Variovorax sp. PBL-E5: one gene and its partner. The protein of the gene in region 2 interacts with the protein of the main gene of each other region in a pairwise test. Links are inferred from orthologs where the notes say so. Each region holds a gene or a part of one and is shown on either strand. Other genes may lie near its edges.

Region 1 (4,645 bases), 4.7 Mb from region 2 along the record:
GCGATGTCGAGCGCACCGGCCAGCCGGCAGTCGGGCGCCTCGCGCACGGCCTCGATCAGCATGTGGCCCATGCGGCCGGAAGCGCCCGCGATCGCCACGCGCCGCAGCGGCGGGGGATTGGATGAAGAAGAGTCAGTCACGCGTTTCAGCCCTCGGGGATGCGGAATACGGATGCGGACCGGCCGGCGCGGCCCGGCGCGCGCTCAGCGCGCCGTTTCGAGCGGGGGATAGCTCGGCGGCAGCGGCGGCAGGGACGCGGGCGATGCCTCGGCGGCCTGCTTCTCCTTGGACGGCTCGTATTTCTTGAGCTCGTCCGGCTTCGCTTCCAGGTCCGGCACCTTGCCGCCGTGCTTGCGCACGTCGAGCGTGGCGACGAACTCCTGCTCGCTCGGCATCGGGTCGCCCGAGAAATGGTCGAGCGCCTCGTCCTTGAAGAACAGCGTCAGCCGGCGCTCCTGCGGCTCCACGCCCTGGCGCCGGATCGTGAACACGTAGTCCCAGCGGTTGGAATGGAAGATGTCGTTCAGCAGCGAGGTGCCGAGGATCTCGCGCACCTGCTGGCGGGACATGCCGGGCCTGAGCGCCTCGACCTGCTCCTTCGAGACGAAATTGCCCTGCACCACTTCGACCTTGTAGGGCGTGATGGTGGTCAGCGCGCTGCGGGTGCGGTCGGTGAAGCTGCTGCAGGCGCCAAGACTCAGGCTCGCCGCGACGGCGCCGATCAGCAGCCAGAGGCGGCGTTGGGGAATGGCAGGCATGGCAAGAAGGGTAGGCGATATGATCGGCTCATTGTAGCGGTTGGCCCCTGGCGAGCGCCCCGCGCACCGCAGGAGAGGAACCACCATGGCCAACATCGACGAACTCAAGAACACGGGCCTGAAGGCCACCCTGCCGCGCCTCAAGATTCTCGAGATCTTCCAGAACGGCGGCCAGCGCCACATGACGGCCGAGGATGTGTTTCGCGTGCTGCTCAACGAGCACTCCGACGTCGGCCTCGCCACCGTCTACCGCGTGCTGACGCAGTTCGAGCAGGCCGGCATCCTGGAGCGCAGCCATTTCGAGAGCGGCAAGGCGGTGTACGAACTCAACGAGGGCAAGCACCACGACCACCTGATCTGCACTTCGTGCGGCAAGGTCGAGGAGTTCTACGACCCCGAGATCGAAAACCGGCAGCAATCGGTGGCAAAGGACAAGGGCTGGATCCTGCAGGACCACGCGATGTCGCTCTACGGCCTCTGCGCCGATTGTGTAAACAAACGCTAATCGAGATCCCTGGCGCTTTCCATCGCCTTGTGGTGGCGCGCCACGAAGTCTGCATAGGTGTCGATGCCGCGCAGCTGCAGGATGGAGTTGCGCACCGCCGCCTCGACCAGCACGGCGATGTTGCGGCCGGCGACCACCTGGATGATCACCTTGCGCACCGGGATGCCCAGCACGTCCTGCGTGAGCGGCGCCGAGGGCATGCGCTCGTAGTCGCGCTCGAAGCTGTCGCGCCGCACCAGGTGCACGATGAGCTTGAGCCGCATCTTCCGGCGCACCGCGGTCTCGCCGAAGATCGCGCGGATGTCGAGCAGGCCGATGCCGCGCACCTCGAGCAGGTTCTGCAGGAGTTCGGGGCAGCGGCCTTCGAGCGTGTTCTGGTTGATGCGGTAGAGATCGACCGCGTCGTCGGCCACGAGGCCGTTGCCGCGCGAGATCAGCTCCAGCCCGAGCTCGCTCTTGCCGAGGCCCGACTCGCCGGTGATCATCACGCCCAGGCCCAGGATGTCCATGAACACGCCGTGCATCGAGGTGCGCTCGGCAAAATGCTTGGACAGATAGGCGCGCAGCAGATCGATCACGAAGGCCGAGGATTCGCGCGTGGCGAACAGCGGCAGCTGGGCGCGCTCGCAGATCGACAGCAGCTGGTCCGGCGCGGGCTGCCCGTCGGCCAGCACCAGCATCGGCGGCTCGAGCGTGACGATGCGCGCGATGCGCCGTTCGCAGTCGGCGGCCGTGCCGCGCGTCAGGTAGGCGACCTCGCGCGCGCCGAGGATCTGCACGCGGTACGGATGGATGTAGTTGAGGTAGCCCACCAGGTCGGCGGCCGACTGGGCGCGGCTGATGACCTCGGCATCGAAATGACGCTCCGAGGCGCCCAGTCCCGCGAGCCATTCCCACCGCAGCGAGCCGCGGAATTCCTCGAACATCGCATCGGCGCTGATGACGGTGGGCTTCATGCGCCGGACCGTCCCGGTGGGCCGCGCTTCACGCGACCTGGGCGGATTGCCATCCTGCGATCAGTGCGTGCAGCTTCGCGGCGTCCGAGCTGGACTTGATCTGCTCGCGCAGATTGGCGTCGCTCAGGAGTTCGGCAATCTCGGAAAGGATTTCAAGGTGTTTCTGGGTGGCCGCCTCGGGCACCAGCAGGAAGATCAGCAGCACCACGGGCTGCTCGTCCGGGGCGTCGAAGCCGATCGGGTTGGCGAGCTGGAACACCGCGGCCATCGGCGACTTGAGCCCCTTGATGCGGCCGTGCGGAATGGCCACGCCATGGCCGAGGCCGGTGGAGCCCAGGCGCTCGCGGGCAAAAAGGCTGTCGGTGATGAGGGCGCGGCCCAGGCCGTGGAGATTCTCGAACAGCAAGCCGGCTTCTTCGAAAGCACGTTTCTTGCTGGTGGCGTCGACGCTCACGAGCACTTGAGCGGGCGGCAGGATGGACGCGAGTCGGTTCATGTTGGGGCGGGGCGGGGGCGATTATGCACCTGCCCCAAAAAAAGCAAAGGGCCGCTTGAAGCGGCCCGCAAGAGTATTTGCCCGGAGAAGGGGACTACATCACACGTTTGGGTGCTTCGTGATGATGGTCCTGCAGGCGGTCCTTGTGCCGCACGACCTGCCGGTCGAGCTTGTCGACCAGCTCATCGACCGCGGCATAGAGATCAGCGTGGCTCGACTCCGCGAACATGTCATTGCCCTTGACGTGGATGTTGCACTCGGCTCGTTGCCGGCGTTCCTTTTCCTTTTGCTTTTCCACCGTGAGGATCACCTTCACATCGACCACCTGGTCGAAATGGCGGGTGATCCGGTCCAGCTTGCCTGTAACGTAATTGCGCAGAGCGGGGGTGACGTCGAGGTGATGACCGCTGATCGTCAAATTCATGAATGACCTCCTGGAATTGACGGTTGGGGAAATGACCACGCCCCTGGAAGGGGGCCTGGCCGGCGAAACGGGGGATGGAGAGAGCGGGGGAAGGAGAAGGAAGAGGGGAAGGTCGGTTCACTATGCCCATGCTGTCATCGAATTGCAATCCCCTTTTTTCGATGCCGCCAGATGCATGCTGGACAGGCATTCGTTGCTATCGAAATGAGAGTGACGCCCCGCCTCAGCGCCAGGCCGCGCGCATGCGGCCGAGCAGGTCGATGGCCGCAGCCGGTGCCGGCACATGCGGTGCGCGCTCGGGCGGTGGCGGCCAGGTCCGCTGGTCGAAGCCCTCGGCATCGGCGGCGGAAATGAAGCGCGTGCGGCCGGCATAGAGATGGCGGTCGCCGCGTGCCGCCTGCTGCGTGACGTAGAAGCGCTGCGGCACCAGCAGGTGCAGGTGGTCGCGCGCCCGGGTCATCGCGACATAGAGCAGGCGCCGCTCTTCTTCGAGCTCCTGCGCGCCCTGCGCGACATCGGCGGGGATGCAGCCGTCGACCACGTTGAGCACGTGCACCGAGGTCCATTCCTGCCCCTTGGCCGAATGGATGGTCGAGAGGATCAGGTAGTCCTCGTCGAGCAGCGGCGGCCCCGGCCGGTCGCTCGTCGCCTCGGGCGGGTCCAGCGTGAGCTCGGTCAGGAAGCGCTCGCGCGAGGCATAACCCGAGGCCAGCCGCGCGAGCTGCTCGACATCGCCGCGCCGCAGTACCGCGTCGTCGTGCAGGCGCTCCAGGTGCGGCAGGTACCACTGCAAGGCCAGGTCCATGTCGGCCGGCCATGCGAGCGTGGGCGCGCGCAGGGCCGCATAGATGGCGGCGAAGCGCGCCCACTCCGCCTGCGCGGCCGAGGGCGGCACGAAGGCCCGCACGGCTTCGGCCGGATCGGCGGCTTCGGCCATCGCATCGAGCAGCCGCGTCGACGTGACCGGGCCGATGCCCGGGATCAGCTGCGTCACGCGAAAACCCGCCATGCGTCCGCGCGGGTTCTGCGCGAAGCGCAGCACCGCGAGCAAGTCCTTGACGTGCGCGGCTTCGAGGAACTTGAGCCCGCCGTACTTGACGAAGGGGATGTTGCGCCGCACCAGCTCGAGCTCGAGCGCCGCGCTGTGCGCCGAGGTGCGGAACAGCACCGCCTGCGACTTGAGCGCCAGGCCGCCCTCGCGGTGCGCGAGCACGCGATCGGCCACGAAGCGCGCCTGCTGCGCCTCGTCGGCCACCAGCACCAGCTGCGGCCGGCCGGCCGAGGGCTTGTCGGTCCACAGCGTCTTGGCATGGCGCTCGGCGGCTGCGGCGATCATCGCGTTGGACACATCGAGGATCGGCTGCGTCGAGCGGTAGTTGCGCTCCAGCGTGACGATGCGCGCGGGCTGCCCGAACTGTTGCGGAAAGTCGAGGATGTTGCGCACGGTGGCGCCGCGGAACGAATAGATCGACTGCGCATCGTCGCCGACCACGGTGACGCCGCGGC
Region 2 (4,952 bases):
GCCGAAGGGCTTGGTCAGGTAATCGTCGGCGCCGGCATCGAGTGCGGCGATCTTGTCGGCCTCGTCGGTGCGCGCCGAGAGCACGATGATCGGCACGCCCGACCAGCCGCGCACGTCGCGGATCAATGCGACGCCGTCGCCATCCGGCAGACCGAGGTCGAGCACCAGCAGGTCGGGCTGCCGCGTGCCGGCCGCCGCCAGGCCTTCGCGCAAGGTGCCGGCCTCATGCACCAGCCAGCCCTCGGCCTCGAGCGCGCCGCGCACGAAGCGGCGGATCTGCGGTTCGTCCTCGATGACGATGGCGGTGGGAGCGGGCATGGACGTGGCGATCAGTCGCCGCTGTCGGCCACCGGTTCGGGCGGCTCGCGGCGCGGCAGCGTGACCGCGAATTCTGCACCGCCATCGACGGCGTTCGTGGCCGCGATGTCGCCGCCGTGCGCGCCGACCACCGCCTTGCAGATGGCGAGGCCCAGGCCGACGCCCGGCGTGGCCGACTCCGCCTGGCCGCGGGTGAATTTCTCGAACAGCAACTGTTCCTGGCCCTGCATCGACGGCGGCAGGCCCGGCCCGTGGTCGCGCACCGTGAGCACCAGCGTCTTCGGCGTGACGCGCGCGCCGACCACGACGGGCGGCCGGCCGTACTTGGCCGCGTTCTCCAGCAGGTTGACCAGCACGCGCTCGATCAGCACGGCGTCGAACTCGACCAGCGGCAGCTCGGCGGGCAGATCGGTCCGCACCGGCATGTCGCCGAGCGCGGGCCGTGCCGCGCGGATGGCGGCGCCGACCACCTCCTCCACCGACTGCCATTCGCGGCGCAGGTTGACCGCGCCGCCGGCGATGCCGCTTTCGAGCCGCGCCATGTCCAGCAGGTTGTTGACCAGCGCGTGCAGCTGGTGCGCCTGCGCGACGATGGCGCGCGCCACCGCGCGCGGATCGGCCGCGGCATCGGACGGCGCCTGCAGCGATTCGGCCAGCGCGATGAGCGCGGTCAACGGCGTGCGCACGTCGTGTGAGATCGCGCCCAGCAGCGCGTTGCGCAGCCGCTCCGATTCCATCTCGACCAGGGCCTGCTGCGCCACCTCGACATAGTGCACGCGCTCCAGCGCGATCGCGATCTGCCGCGCCAGCGTGTCGAGCTGCTGCACCTGCTCGGGAATCAGCAGCCAGCGCGGCCGTGCGGGCTCGAGCGCGAGCACGCCGCGCACCCGCATCGGCGCCTTGAGCGGCACGTAGTGCCAGGGCTGCGCCGCCAGCGTCGCAGTCGCGAGGCCGGCCGGCTGCCCCTGGCGAAAGGCCCAATCGGCCACCGAGGCATCGAAACCCGCGGGCGGCTCGCCGGGCATCACGAGCCGGTCGCCGGCATCCGGCACCAGCACCAGCGCCTGGCCGCCGAAATGGCTTTGGACCGCCGCCGCGCCGAGCGCGATCACCTGCGTGCTCTGGAGCGCGGCCGACAGTTCGCGCGTGAGCTCGAACAGCGATTGCGCGCGCCGCTCGCGGCTGGCCGACACGCCGGCCGCGAAGCGCAGCCCCGCGGTGAGCTGGCCGACCAGGAGGCCGACGCCGAGCATGACGACGAAGGTCAGCAGGTACTGCACGTCACTGACGCTGAAGGACAGCCGCGGCGGCACGAAGAAATAGTCGAAGGCCGCGACGTTGAGCAGCGCCGCGAAGGCCGCCGGCCCGCGCCCGAAACGCAGCGCCACGCCGACCACGCCGAGCAGGAACAGCATCACGATGTTGGTCAGCTCCAGCACGTGCGACAACGGCGTCGCCAGCAGCGTGATCGCCACGCTGATCGCCGCGGTCCACGCATAGCCGGGCCAGCGCGCCCGGGGTCGGTCGGCATCCTCGACATCGTCGAGCTCGCCACTGCGCCGGCCGGCCTGTGCATGCGCGAGCCGCCGCGCGCTGTCGGCGCGCGCGACCTCGACGATGTCGATGCCCGGCGCATGGCGCGCGAGTTCGCCCGCCAGCCCTTTGGAAGGCCACCAGCGCCGCCATCCGCCCGCCGGCTCGGCGCGGCCCACGACCAGTGTCGCGCAGTTGAGCCGCTGCGCCTGGCGGGCCAGCTCCGCCGCGACATCGATGCCGGTCAGCACCGCCGTCGCCGCGCCCAGCTCCTCGGCCAGCTTGAGCAGCGCGAGGATGCGGTCGCGCTGCGCCGCGTCGAGCCGCTGCAGGCGCGGCGTCTCGACGTAGGCCGCATGCCAGCGCACGTTGAGCTGGCCGGCCAGGCGCGCCGCAGTGCGCACCGTCTGGCCGGCGCCCTCGTGCGGGCCGACGCACGCGAGGATCGCGCCCGAGGTGTTCCAGGCCGGCGGCCCGGCATCGCCGCGCGCGCCGGACTGCTCGACGCGCCAGCCGCGCACGTCGTCCTCCACGTGCTCGGCGGTGCGGCGCAGCGCGATCTCGCGCAGCGCGATCAGGTTGCCCTTGCGGAAGAAGTTCTGCGCCGCGCGCTCGGCCTGCTGCGGCAGGTAGACCTTGCCGGCCGCCAGCCGCGCAGTGAGTTCGTCGGGCGTGACATCGACCAGCACCACCTCGTCGGCCTCGTCGAGCACGCTGTCGGGCACGGTCTCGTGCACGCGCACGCCGGTGATCGCGCCGACCGTGCCGTTGAGGCTTTCCAGATGCTGCACATTGATGGCCGACCAGACATCGATGCCCGCGGCCAGCAGCTCCTGCACGTCCTGCCAGCGCTTCGCATGGCGCGAGCCGGGCGCGTTGGTGTGCGCGAGCTCGTCGACCAGCAGCACCGCGGGATGGCGCGCGAGCGCGGCATCGAGGTCGAACTCGGCCAGCGTGCGGCCGCGGTACGCGATCTCGCGAAGGGGCAGCGTGCCGAGCCCGGCCAGCAGCGCCGCGGTCTCGCTGCGGCCATGCGTCTCGACCACGCCGACAGCCAAGTCGCGGCCCGCCGCGCGCTCGCGCTGCGCCGCGCTCAGCATGGCCCAGGTCTTGCCGACGCCGGCGCTGGCGCCGAAGTAGATGCGCAGCTTGCCGCGCCGCGTGCGCTCGTCCTCGGCGCGCAGCTGCGCCAGCAGCGCGTCGGGATCGGGGCGAACGGCGTCTTGCATGGACAGGACAGGTTAGCGCACTGCCGGGTCCTTGCGCCGGCCATGGCGGCGCTCGTCGGGCGTCAAGCGGGCAAGCCTGGGGTGTTTCATCTGGCTGCCTGGTCGAGCGCCAGGTTGAGCGCGAGCACGTTCACGCGCCGCTCGCCGAGCAGGCCGAGGAATGCACCCTCGGTGTGGTCGTCGATCAGCTGCTCGACGCGATCGGGCGGCAGCTTGCGCAGCCGCGCCACGCGCGCCGCCTGGTAGCGCGCGGCGGCCGGGCTGATGTGCGGATCGAGCCCGCTGGCCGAGGCCGTGACGAGGTCCGCCGGCACCGGCGCGGTGTTGCCCGGATCGGCGGCGCGCAAGGCCTCGATGCGGCCCTTGACCGCGTCGACCAGCGCGGGGTTCGACGGCCCCAGGTTGGAGCCGCCCGACGCGGCCGCGTTGTAGGGCATCGGCGCGGTGGCCGATGGACGGCCCCAGAAATGCCCGGGGTCGCTGAAGTTCTGGCCGATCAGCGTCGAGCCGATCGCGTGGCCGTCGCGCACGACGAGGCTGCCCGCGGCCTGCGACGGAAAGACCGCCTGCGCGGCACCGGTGACGACCAGCGGATAGACCAGCCCGGTGAGTGCGCTCAGCAGCGCGAAGAGCACGAGCGCGGGACGAAAGATGCTTGTCATGATGAAGATCCTCAGACGAGACCGACCGCCACCAGCAGCCAGTCGATGAGCTTGATGCCGATGAAAGGGACAACCAGGCCGCCAAGGCCGTAGATCGCCAGATTGCGCCGCAGCAGCACCGCCGCGCCGACCGGCCGGTAGCGCACGCCCTTCAACGCCAGCGGGATCAGGAACACGATCACCAGCGCGTTGAAGATCACCGCCGACAGGATCGCCGACGACGGGCTCGCGAGCCGCATCACGTTGAGCGCGCCGAGCTGCGGGTAGGTCGAGACGAAGATCGCCGGGATGATCGCGAAGTACTTGGCGACATCGTTGGCGATCGAGAAGGTGGTGAGCGAGCCGCGCGTCATCAGGAGCGCCTTGCCGGTCTCGACCACTTCGAGCAGCTTGGTCGGATTGGAGTCCAGGTCGACCATGTTGCCGGCCTCCTTCGCGGCCTGCGTGCCGCTGCCCATCGCCACCGCGACATCGGCCTGCGCGAGCGCGGGCGCGTCGTTGGTGCCGTCGCCGGTCATCGCGACCAGCCGCCCTTCGGCCTGGTACTGGCGGATCAGCGCCAGCTTGTCCTCGGGCGTCGCCTCGGCGAGGAAATCGTCGACGCCGGCCTCGGCCGCGATGGCCGCAGCGGTGAGCTTGTTGTCGCCGGTGATCATCACCGTCTTGATGCCCATGCGGCGCAGCTCGGCGAAGCGTTCCTTGATGTCGGTCTTGACGATGTCCTTGAGCTCGACGATGCCGAGCACGCGGCTGCCCTCGGCCACCGCCAGCGGCGTGCTGCCGCGGCGCGCCACCGCATCGGCCGCGCGCATCACCTCGGTCGCCATCGCGCCGCCGAGCGCCTCGACGTGGCGGCGCAGCGCGTCGACAGCGCCCTTGCGCAGGGTGACGAATTCGGCATCGAGGCTGTTCGCGGCCGGCGGCAGGTCGACGCCGCTCATGCGCGTCTGCGCGGTGAAGGGCACGAAGCGCACGCCCTCAACCGGCGCGTCGTCGGTGCCGCCGCGGCGTGCGAGCTCGACGATGCTGCGGCCTTCGGGTGTCTCGTCGGGCAGCGAGGCCAGCAGCGCGGCGCGCGCCAGGCGCTCGGCCGTGACGCCGGGCGCCGGCAGCATCGCGCTGGCCTGGCGATTGCCGTGCGTGATGGTGCCGGTCTTGTCGAGCAGCAGCACGTCGACGTCGCCTGCGGCCTCGACCGCGCGGCCGGAGG

Evidence for each region. The genes of interacting proteins can lie anywhere in the genome.
Region 1: the proteins of WDLP6_RS03030 (region 2) and WDLP6_RS25650 interact in binary tests that used the Escherichia coli proteins (3 or more experiments, as listed by UniProt). The link is inferred for Variovorax sp. PBL-E5 from one-to-one orthologs.

The regions. Positions count from the first base shown.
Region 1 is NZ_LR594671.1:5,264,501-5,269,145, forward strand. Bases 982-3,981 are described here. They hold WDLP6_RS25650 (PTS sugar transporter subunit IIA), read right to left. Parts: upstream 2,716-3,981; coding sequence 2,248-2,715; downstream 982-2,247. Other genes in these bases: fur (ferric iron uptake transcriptional regulator), read left to right, coding at 982-1,263; hprK (HPr(Ser) kinase/phosphatase), read right to left, coding at 1,260-2,219; hpf (ribosome hibernation-promoting factor, HPF/YfiA family), read right to left, coding at 2,810-3,139; WDLP6_RS25660 (ATP-dependent helicase), read right to left, coding at 3,363-3,981. Also shown: dapB (4-hydroxy-tetrahydrodipicolinate reductase), read right to left, coding at 1-107; WDLP6_RS25635 (outer membrane protein assembly factor BamE), read right to left, coding at 204-758; more of fur, read left to right, coding at 844-981; more of WDLP6_RS25660, read right to left, coding at 3,982-4,645. UniProt on the Escherichia coli protein: Seems to have a role in regulating nitrogen assimilation.
Region 2 is NZ_LR594671.1:610,314-615,265, reverse strand. The notes cover bases 130-3,436. They hold WDLP6_RS03030 (DUF4118 domain-containing protein), read right to left. Parts: upstream 3,081-3,436; coding sequence 330-3,080; downstream 130-329. Other genes in these bases: kdpC (potassium-transporting ATPase subunit KdpC), read right to left, coding at 3,167-3,436; kdpE (two-component system response regulator KdpE), read right to left, coding at 130-318. Outside these bases: more of kdpE, read right to left, coding at 1-129; more of kdpC, read right to left, coding at 3,437-3,742; potassium-transporting ATPase subunit KdpB, read right to left, coding at 3,754-4,952. UniProt on the Escherichia coli protein: Member of the two-component regulatory system KdpD/KdpE involved in the regulation of the kdp operon. KdpD may function as a membrane-associated protein kinase that phosphorylates KdpE in response to environmental signals.